Regions from separate parts of the Shinella agrisoli genome, predicted to be linked through region 1. Evidence: predicted binding sites of a transcription regulator. Region 1 holds the regulator's gene; each other region holds the start of a gene.
What was found. Region 1 encodes LexA, which represses DNA repair genes until DNA is damaged. Its sites were predicted from a motif close to TGTTCNNNNTGTGTTCNG; they were not measured.
Positions count from the first base shown of each region.

Region 1 (2,259 bases):
GACGTGCTCGATGCCGGACGGCTGACGGTCGCCGCCGCGATGAACCATGCGGCGCTCACGGTGTACGCCCGCCCGCGCATCGCGCTGCTGGCGACGGGCGACGAGCTGGTCCCGCCCGGCGCCTCGCCCGGCGCAAGCCAGATCATCGCCTCCAACACCTACGGCGTATCGGCCATCGCCCGCGAGGCCGGCGCCGAGGTCATCGACCTCGGCATCGTCGGCGACGACAGGCAGGCGATGCTCGAGGCCGTGCGCCACGCCCTCACCCTCGACATCGACGTGCTCGTCACGCTCGGCGGCGCCTCGGTCGGCGATTTCGACCTCGTCCAGCCGGTGCTCGGCGAGGCCGGCATGGCGCTCGATTTCTGGCGCATCGCCATGCGTCCCGGAAAGCCGCTGATGGTCGGCCGCCTCGGCGCCGTCCAGGTGGTCGGCCTTCCCGGCAATCCCGTTTCCAGCCTCGTCTGCTCGCTGATCTTCCTCGAACCCCTCGTCCGCCGCCTCGCCCGCCTGCCCGAAAGGAGCCGGCTGCGCGCGGCGGTCGCCGCGGTGCCGCTCCAGCAGAACGACCGGCGGCAGGACTATGTGCGGGCGCGAATCGCCCGCGGGCCGGGCGGCGAACTGCTGGTCACGCCGCACGACAGGCAGGATTCCTCGATGATGAAGGTCTTTGCCGCGTCGGAGGGCCTGCTCGTCCGCCCGCCGCACTCGCCGGCCGCGCAGGCGGGCGCCGCCTGCGAAATCCTTCTCCTGCGCGAACCTGACGCCTGAGCCCGTATTATTGTTTCACGAGCCTCTTGCGGAACACATATGGAACAGATAGTGTCTGTTCTGGATTTGTTTCACGATTCTGGTTGGAGAGGCCATGCTGACGCGCAAACAACAGGAACTCCTCCTGTTCATTCATGAGCGTATGAAGGAGTCCGGCATTCCCCCGTCCTTCGACGAAATGAAGGACGCGCTGGATCTCGCCTCGAAATCCGGCATCCACCGCCTCATCACGGCGCTGGAGGAGCGCGGGTTCATCCGCCGCCTGCCCAACCGCGCGCGGGCGCTGGAAGTCATCAAGCTGCCGGACGCCTATTCGTCGAGCCTCCAGCCTCGCCGCGGCTTCTCACCGGCCGTCATAGAAGGCAGCCGCGGCAAGCAGCCGCTGCCGTCCGCCCCGCAGCAGCGCATGCCGGCGCAGGCGGACATGTCCGCCTCCGTTTCCGTGCCGGTCATGGGCCGTATCGCCGCCGGCGTGCCGATCTCCGCCATCCAGAACAACACCCATGACATCACCGTGCCCGCCGAGATGATCGGCAGCGGCGAGCATTACGCGCTGGAGGTCAAGGGCGATTCGATGATCGAGGCCGGCATCCTCGACGGCGATACGGTCATCATCCGCAATGCCAGCACCGCCAATCCGGGCGAGATCATCGTGGCGCTGGTCGACGACGAGGAAGCCACGCTGAAGCGCTTCCGCCGCAAGGGCGCCTCCATCGCGCTCGAAGCCGCCAATCCCGCCTACGAGACCCGCATCTTCGGGCCGGACCGCGTGAAGATCCAGGGCAAGCTCGTCGGCCTCATCCGCCGCTACAACTGATTGCCGGATTCGGCTTCGAACCGGCCGCTCCGCCAGTCGTAGGTGCGGTGCCGCGACCAGGGCCGGTCGAGCGTCTCGACGGCGGTCGTGATCCGGGCCGCGGCCAGGGGCGAAGCCGTCGCGGCGCCCGTGGGCGTGATTTCCAGAGCCCCTGTCCGCCGCAGGTGCCGCGCCGTCACCATCCGGGCGCCGGAGCGGCAGGCGTCGAGCCGCAGGGCAAAGGATACGACGACGAGGTCTGCGGCATCGCAGGCCGTGCCGAGGAAGGCGACGTCCTCCAGCGCGACAATCCGCCAGCCGCTCGGCGAGACGGCGGCGCAGAACGCCTTTGCTTCGCAGACGAAGCCGTTACGCTTTCCCGCCGCCTCGAAGGCCGCGGACATGGCCGCTTTCGCCTTCTCCCGATCCGCCCTGCGGCGCGGCCTCTTCTCGCTGGAAGCTGCCGCGCCCTCCTCTGCCTCTTCCACCGTCAAACCTGCCGTCTTGCGCGTCTCCGGCTTGACGAGCGCGCCGAGCCGAAGCGCGCGGCGCCATTGGTCGTAGATGAAGTCGGGCGGTCGTGTCCGGTTCGTCGAAACCCCGCCGTCGCGCAGGACGGCGACGAGTCGGCCGTCTTCCGAGACAAGCACTTCGGGCATGCTGCGGCTGCCCGGCCAGCAGGCGGCGCCGAT
Region 1 covers NZ_JBJIEP010000013.1:83,757-86,015, reverse strand. The annotation lists gene ACIIOY_RS14940 (molybdopterin molybdotransferase MoeA) at 1-771, shown strand, start outside; gene lexA (transcriptional repressor LexA) at 866-1,588, shown strand; gene ACIIOY_RS14930 (ComEC/Rec2 family competence protein) at 1,579-2,259, opposite strand, start outside.

Region 2 (2,259 bases), on a different contig from region 1:
CGACGTGACGCCGGAAGCGCTGGAACCGATCTTCGAGAAGCGCATGGACGGCTTTTCCGAGGTCTTCCACCGCATCTCCTACGACAAGATCGGCACGTCGACGATCCAGTCGCGCGCGACGGGGGGCGTCCTCAACGCCACCTTCGTCTTCGTGCTGCCGGGCTCGCCCGGCGCCTGCAAGGACGCCTGGGACGGCATCCTGAAGGCGCAGCTCGACTACCGCCACATGCCCTGCAATTTCGTGGAAATCATGCCGCGCCTCGACGAGCACCTGAAGCGCTCGGCCAGCTAATTTAGAGCATCTGCCGAACCGGCGCGCATCGCCTTCACCGCCCAGGCCGGCACGATCTCGGCGACGAGCCGGCGTACCTTGACGCCGCGGGCGACGTCGGCGAGCGCCATGCCCGTGCGCACGGTCGCAGAGGCCTGGCGCTTGCTGACCAGGTAGCCCTGCTCCAGCGGCGGGACACGGCGGCCGAGACGCTTGAAGAACGGCCGGCGATGGCTGCGCGAGCCCAGGAAGCGCGCCGGGCCGGTGTTGACCGCGACATGGTCGACGACCGCGTCGACCCAGCCCGTCACCGGCCGCGCGCCGGGCTCGAGCAGCAGCAGCCAGTCGCCGCGGGCCGAGCGCACGACGTCCTTGATGTCCCAGTTGGTCAGGAACCGGCAGCCGGCCGCGTCCGCCACCTTGGAGGAGCCGTCGCGCGAGCCGTGGTCGAGCACGATCACGTCGCGCACGACGCCCTCGACCGCGCCCGCAACGAGCGCCGAAAGCGTCTGCGCCAGCTCCGCCTCGTTGTCCCGGCATTCCATGATGATCGTCAGCATCTCCCTCCCATACCGCATTGCAGCATCGATTTCCACCGCCCGGCGGAAGCCTTGTTTCCGCATGGTTAGGCGACATGGTTAGCGCGGAACGGAAATTTGTTCTTGCAATGTTCTCATTCCGGCGATAGGAATATAGTCATTGAATCGGGGCAGGCGCTCCGCCGGAGACAACCATGAACGATCTTGCGAACCTCAGGCAGGGCGCCCTTGCGCCCGGCCACGGGAAGGACGTTGCCGAAGCGCTGATGGCCCAGACGGGCATGCGCGTCGACGCGGATCGCCGGCGCGGGCGCGGAGCGGGCCTCAACTTCACCGGCCGGTTCGAGCCGGTGACGCGCGAAGGCTTCGACGACGGCTGGCAGACGCTGGAGGAGCTGCCGCCCTTCCGCACGGAGGTGCAGGTCGAGCGCCCGCGCACGATCATCACCCGCAACGAATCGCCGGACATTCCCTTCGACCGCTCGATCAATCCCTATCGCGGCTGCGAGCACGGCTGCATCTACTGCTTCGCCCGGCCGACGCATGCCTTCATGGGCCTTTCCGCCGGCATCGATTTCGAGGCGCGGCTCTTCGCCAAGCCCGATGCGCCGAAGCTGCTCGAACGCGAGCTCTCCAAGCCCGGCTACAAGCCGCGCGTCATCGCCATCGGCACCAACACCGACCCCTACCAGCCGATCGAGAAGGAATGGCGCATCATGCGCCAGATCCTCGAGGTGCTGGACAAGGCGAACCATCCGGTCTCGATCGTCACCAAGTCGGCGCTGGTCATGCGCGACATCGACATCCTCTCCCGCATGGCGGCGCGGGGACTTGCCTGGGTCGGCATCTCGGTCACCACGCTCGACCGCAAGCTCGCCCGCACCATGGAACCGCGCGCGGCGACGCCGCCGCGCCGCCTGGAGGCGATCCGCGCGCTGACGGACGCCGGCATCCCGACGGCCATCATGATGGCGCCGGTCATTCCCGGCCTCAACGACCACGAGATCGAGCGGGTGCTCGATTCCGGCAAGGCGGCCGGCGCGCTGGAGGCGAGCTACGTGCTGCTGCGCCTGCCGCTGGAGGTGAGCCCCCTCTTCCGCGACTGGCTGCTGCGCCACTATCCGGACCGCTACCGCCACGTCATGTCGCTGGTGCGCTCCATGCGCGGCGGCAAGGACTACGACGCCGAGTTCGGCAAGCGCATGAAGGGCGCCGGCCCCTATGCCTGGCAGATCGCGCGGCGCTTCGAGATGGCGGCCAAGCGGCTGGAGCTGACCCGCACCCGCCGGAGCCTTGCCAGCGACCAGTTCGTGCCGCCCTCCGGCAGCGGCGTGCAGCTCTCGCTGCTGTGATCCGGAGCGATGCCGCTCCGGCTGGAAATGCTCCGGGCCATCCGGCGTGCCGCCCCGGCCCCGCAATCGCGGGAACCGGGCGCAGGGGCCGGCCGGC
Region 2 covers NZ_JBJIEP010000003.1:108,459-110,717, forward strand. The annotation lists gene moaB (molybdenum cofactor biosynthesis protein B) at 1-292, shown strand, start outside; gene ACIIOY_RS03320 (glycosyltransferase family protein) at 289-831, opposite strand; gene ACIIOY_RS03325 (PA0069 family radical SAM protein) at 1,005-2,162, shown strand.
Region 2: ACIIOY_RS03325 (PA0069 family radical SAM protein) is a predicted target of LexA. The motif match lies at 929-946, and genes of this name have one in related genera.

Region 3 (2,259 bases), on a different contig from region 1:
CGTCATGGAAGCCGCCATCGAGGCCGGTGCCGAGGACGTGACGACCGACGAGGACGGCCACACGATCATCTGCGGCTTCGAGGACATCGGCGAGGTCTCCAAGGCGCTGGAAGACAAGCTGGGAGAAGCCGAGACCATCAAGGCGATCTGGCGGCCGCAGAACACGGTGCCGGTCGACGAGGAGAAGGCGCAATCGCTGATGAAGCTCATCGACACGCTGGAAGATGACGACGACGTGCAGAACGTCTATTCGAACTTCGAGGTCTCCGACGAGGTCCTGGCGAAGCTCTCGGCCTGATCGGGCACGAACCTCTCCTGCGTCATCCTCGGGCTTGAGGCCGCAGGATACCAAAGGGCCGGGGCCGCAAGGCGCCCGGCCTTTCCCGTCAGGCGGCCCGGGCCAGTTCGTCGCGGGCCTGCGCGAAGAGACGGACGGACTCCAGCCGCGCCTCCATGTCGTAGATCGGCATGGAGACGATCAATTCGTCCGCTCCGGTGAGCGCCAGGAAATCGGCGATGCGGCGTCTGATCGTCTCGGGCCCGCCGACCACCGCGTATTGCAGCGTGTGCTCCACCATGGTGCGTTCCTGCTCGCTCCAGAACCCGTCCATGCTCTCGACCGGCGGGGGGAAGGCGTCCGGCGTGCCGCGGCGCAGGCGCACGAAGGATTGCTGCATCGACGTGAAGAGATGGCCGGCCTGCGCATCCGTATCCGCAGCGGCCCCCATGACGCCGACCATGACATGCGGCCGGTCGAGATGCTGCGAGGGCTGGAAGCGGTCGCGGTAGATTTCCAGCGCCGTCAAGAGCATGTCCGGTGCGAAATGCGAGGCGAAGGCGAAGGGAAGGCCGAGCATGCCGGCAAGATGGGCCGAATAGTGGCTGGAGCCCAGCAGCCAGACGGGGACGTTGCTGTTCGCGCCGGGAACGGCGATGACCTTCTGCTCGGGGTTCGCTGGCCCCAGGAGCTGCATCAGCTCGACGACGTCCTGCGGGAAATTGTTGGCGGCGCTGTCGAGGTTGCGCCGCAGCGCCTGGGCGGTTCGCATGTCCGTGCCCGGGGCGCGGCCGAGGCCGAGGTCGATGCGGCCGGGAAAGAGCGCGGCGAGGGTGCCGAACTGCTCGGCGATCACGAGCGGGGAATGGTTCGGCAGCATGATGCCGCCGGAGCCCACGCGGATCTTCTCGGTGCCGGCGGCGACATGCTGGATGACGAGCGAGGTGGCGGCGCTGGCGATGCCGCGCATGCCGTGGTGCTCGGCGAGCCAGAAGCGTTCGTAGCCGTGGGCTTCCGCCTCCTGGGCAAGGCGCCGCGAATTGGCCAGCGACTGGGCGACGGTGCCGCCTTCGATGACCGGCGAAAGGTCGAGGATGGAGAAGGGCACCATGGAGGAAGCCTCGCTGTAAGCGGATTTGATCGTCCTCCCATGTAGGTTCAGTTTCGTGAAATCCAAGCGGCGGCTCCGCCGTTTTCCGGCGGCATATTTCTGTTTTTGTTTTGTTCACATTTCGCTGGCAGGGTCGGCTCGACAGGACTAGGGTTCGAGGAATGCAGGAAACGATTCGCATCATCGGCATCGATCCGGGGCTTCGCCGCACCGGCTGGGGCATCATCGAGACGCTCGGCAATTCGCTGCGCTTCGTCGCCTCCGGCACCGTGACCTCCGACGGCGGCATGGATCTCGCCTCGCGCCTCTGCCAGCTGCACGATGGCCTCTCGGAGATCGTGCACGGCTACCGGCCTGACGAGGCGGCGGTGGAGCAGACCTTCGTCAACAAGGACGCCACGGCGACCCTGAAGCTCGGCCAGGCGCGTGGCATCGCCATGCTCGTGCCGGCCCGCGCGGGCCTGCGCGTTGCAGAATATGCGCCGAATGCGGTGAAGAAGGCCGTCATCGGCGTCGGCCACGGCGAGAAGCAGCAGATCCACATGATGCTGAAGGTGCTGATGCCCAAGGCGACCTTCACCGGCAACGACGCCGCCGACGCGCTCGCCATCGCCATCTGCCACGCCCACAACCGGCAGGGCCTTTCTGGCCGGCTCGCCAAGCTCGCGGGCTGATTTGTTCTTGACTTGTTCCCGTTGTGCCGATAAGTAATACCGTGGAGGTATTACCATGCGTGTGACGGAAAAGGGTCAGGTGACGATCCCGAAGGATATCCGCGAGCGGCTTGCCATCGAGCCTGGCTCGGAGGTCGACTTCGTCGTGTCCGACGATGGTGTGATGCTGGTCAAGATAGGTGACGGCAAATCCGATT
Region 3 covers NZ_JBJIEP010000004.1:49,899-52,157, reverse strand. The annotation lists gene ACIIOY_RS04365 (YebC/PmpR family DNA-binding transcriptional regulator) at 1-298, shown strand, start outside; gene ACIIOY_RS04360 (LLM class flavin-dependent oxidoreductase) at 387-1,388, opposite strand; gene ruvC (crossover junction endodeoxyribonuclease RuvC) at 1,550-2,062, shown strand; gene ACIIOY_RS04350 (AbrB/MazE/SpoVT family DNA-binding domain-containing protein) at 2,118-2,259, shown strand, end outside.
Region 3: ruvC (crossover junction endodeoxyribonuclease RuvC) is a predicted target of LexA. The motif match lies at 1,489-1,506, and genes of this name have one in related genera.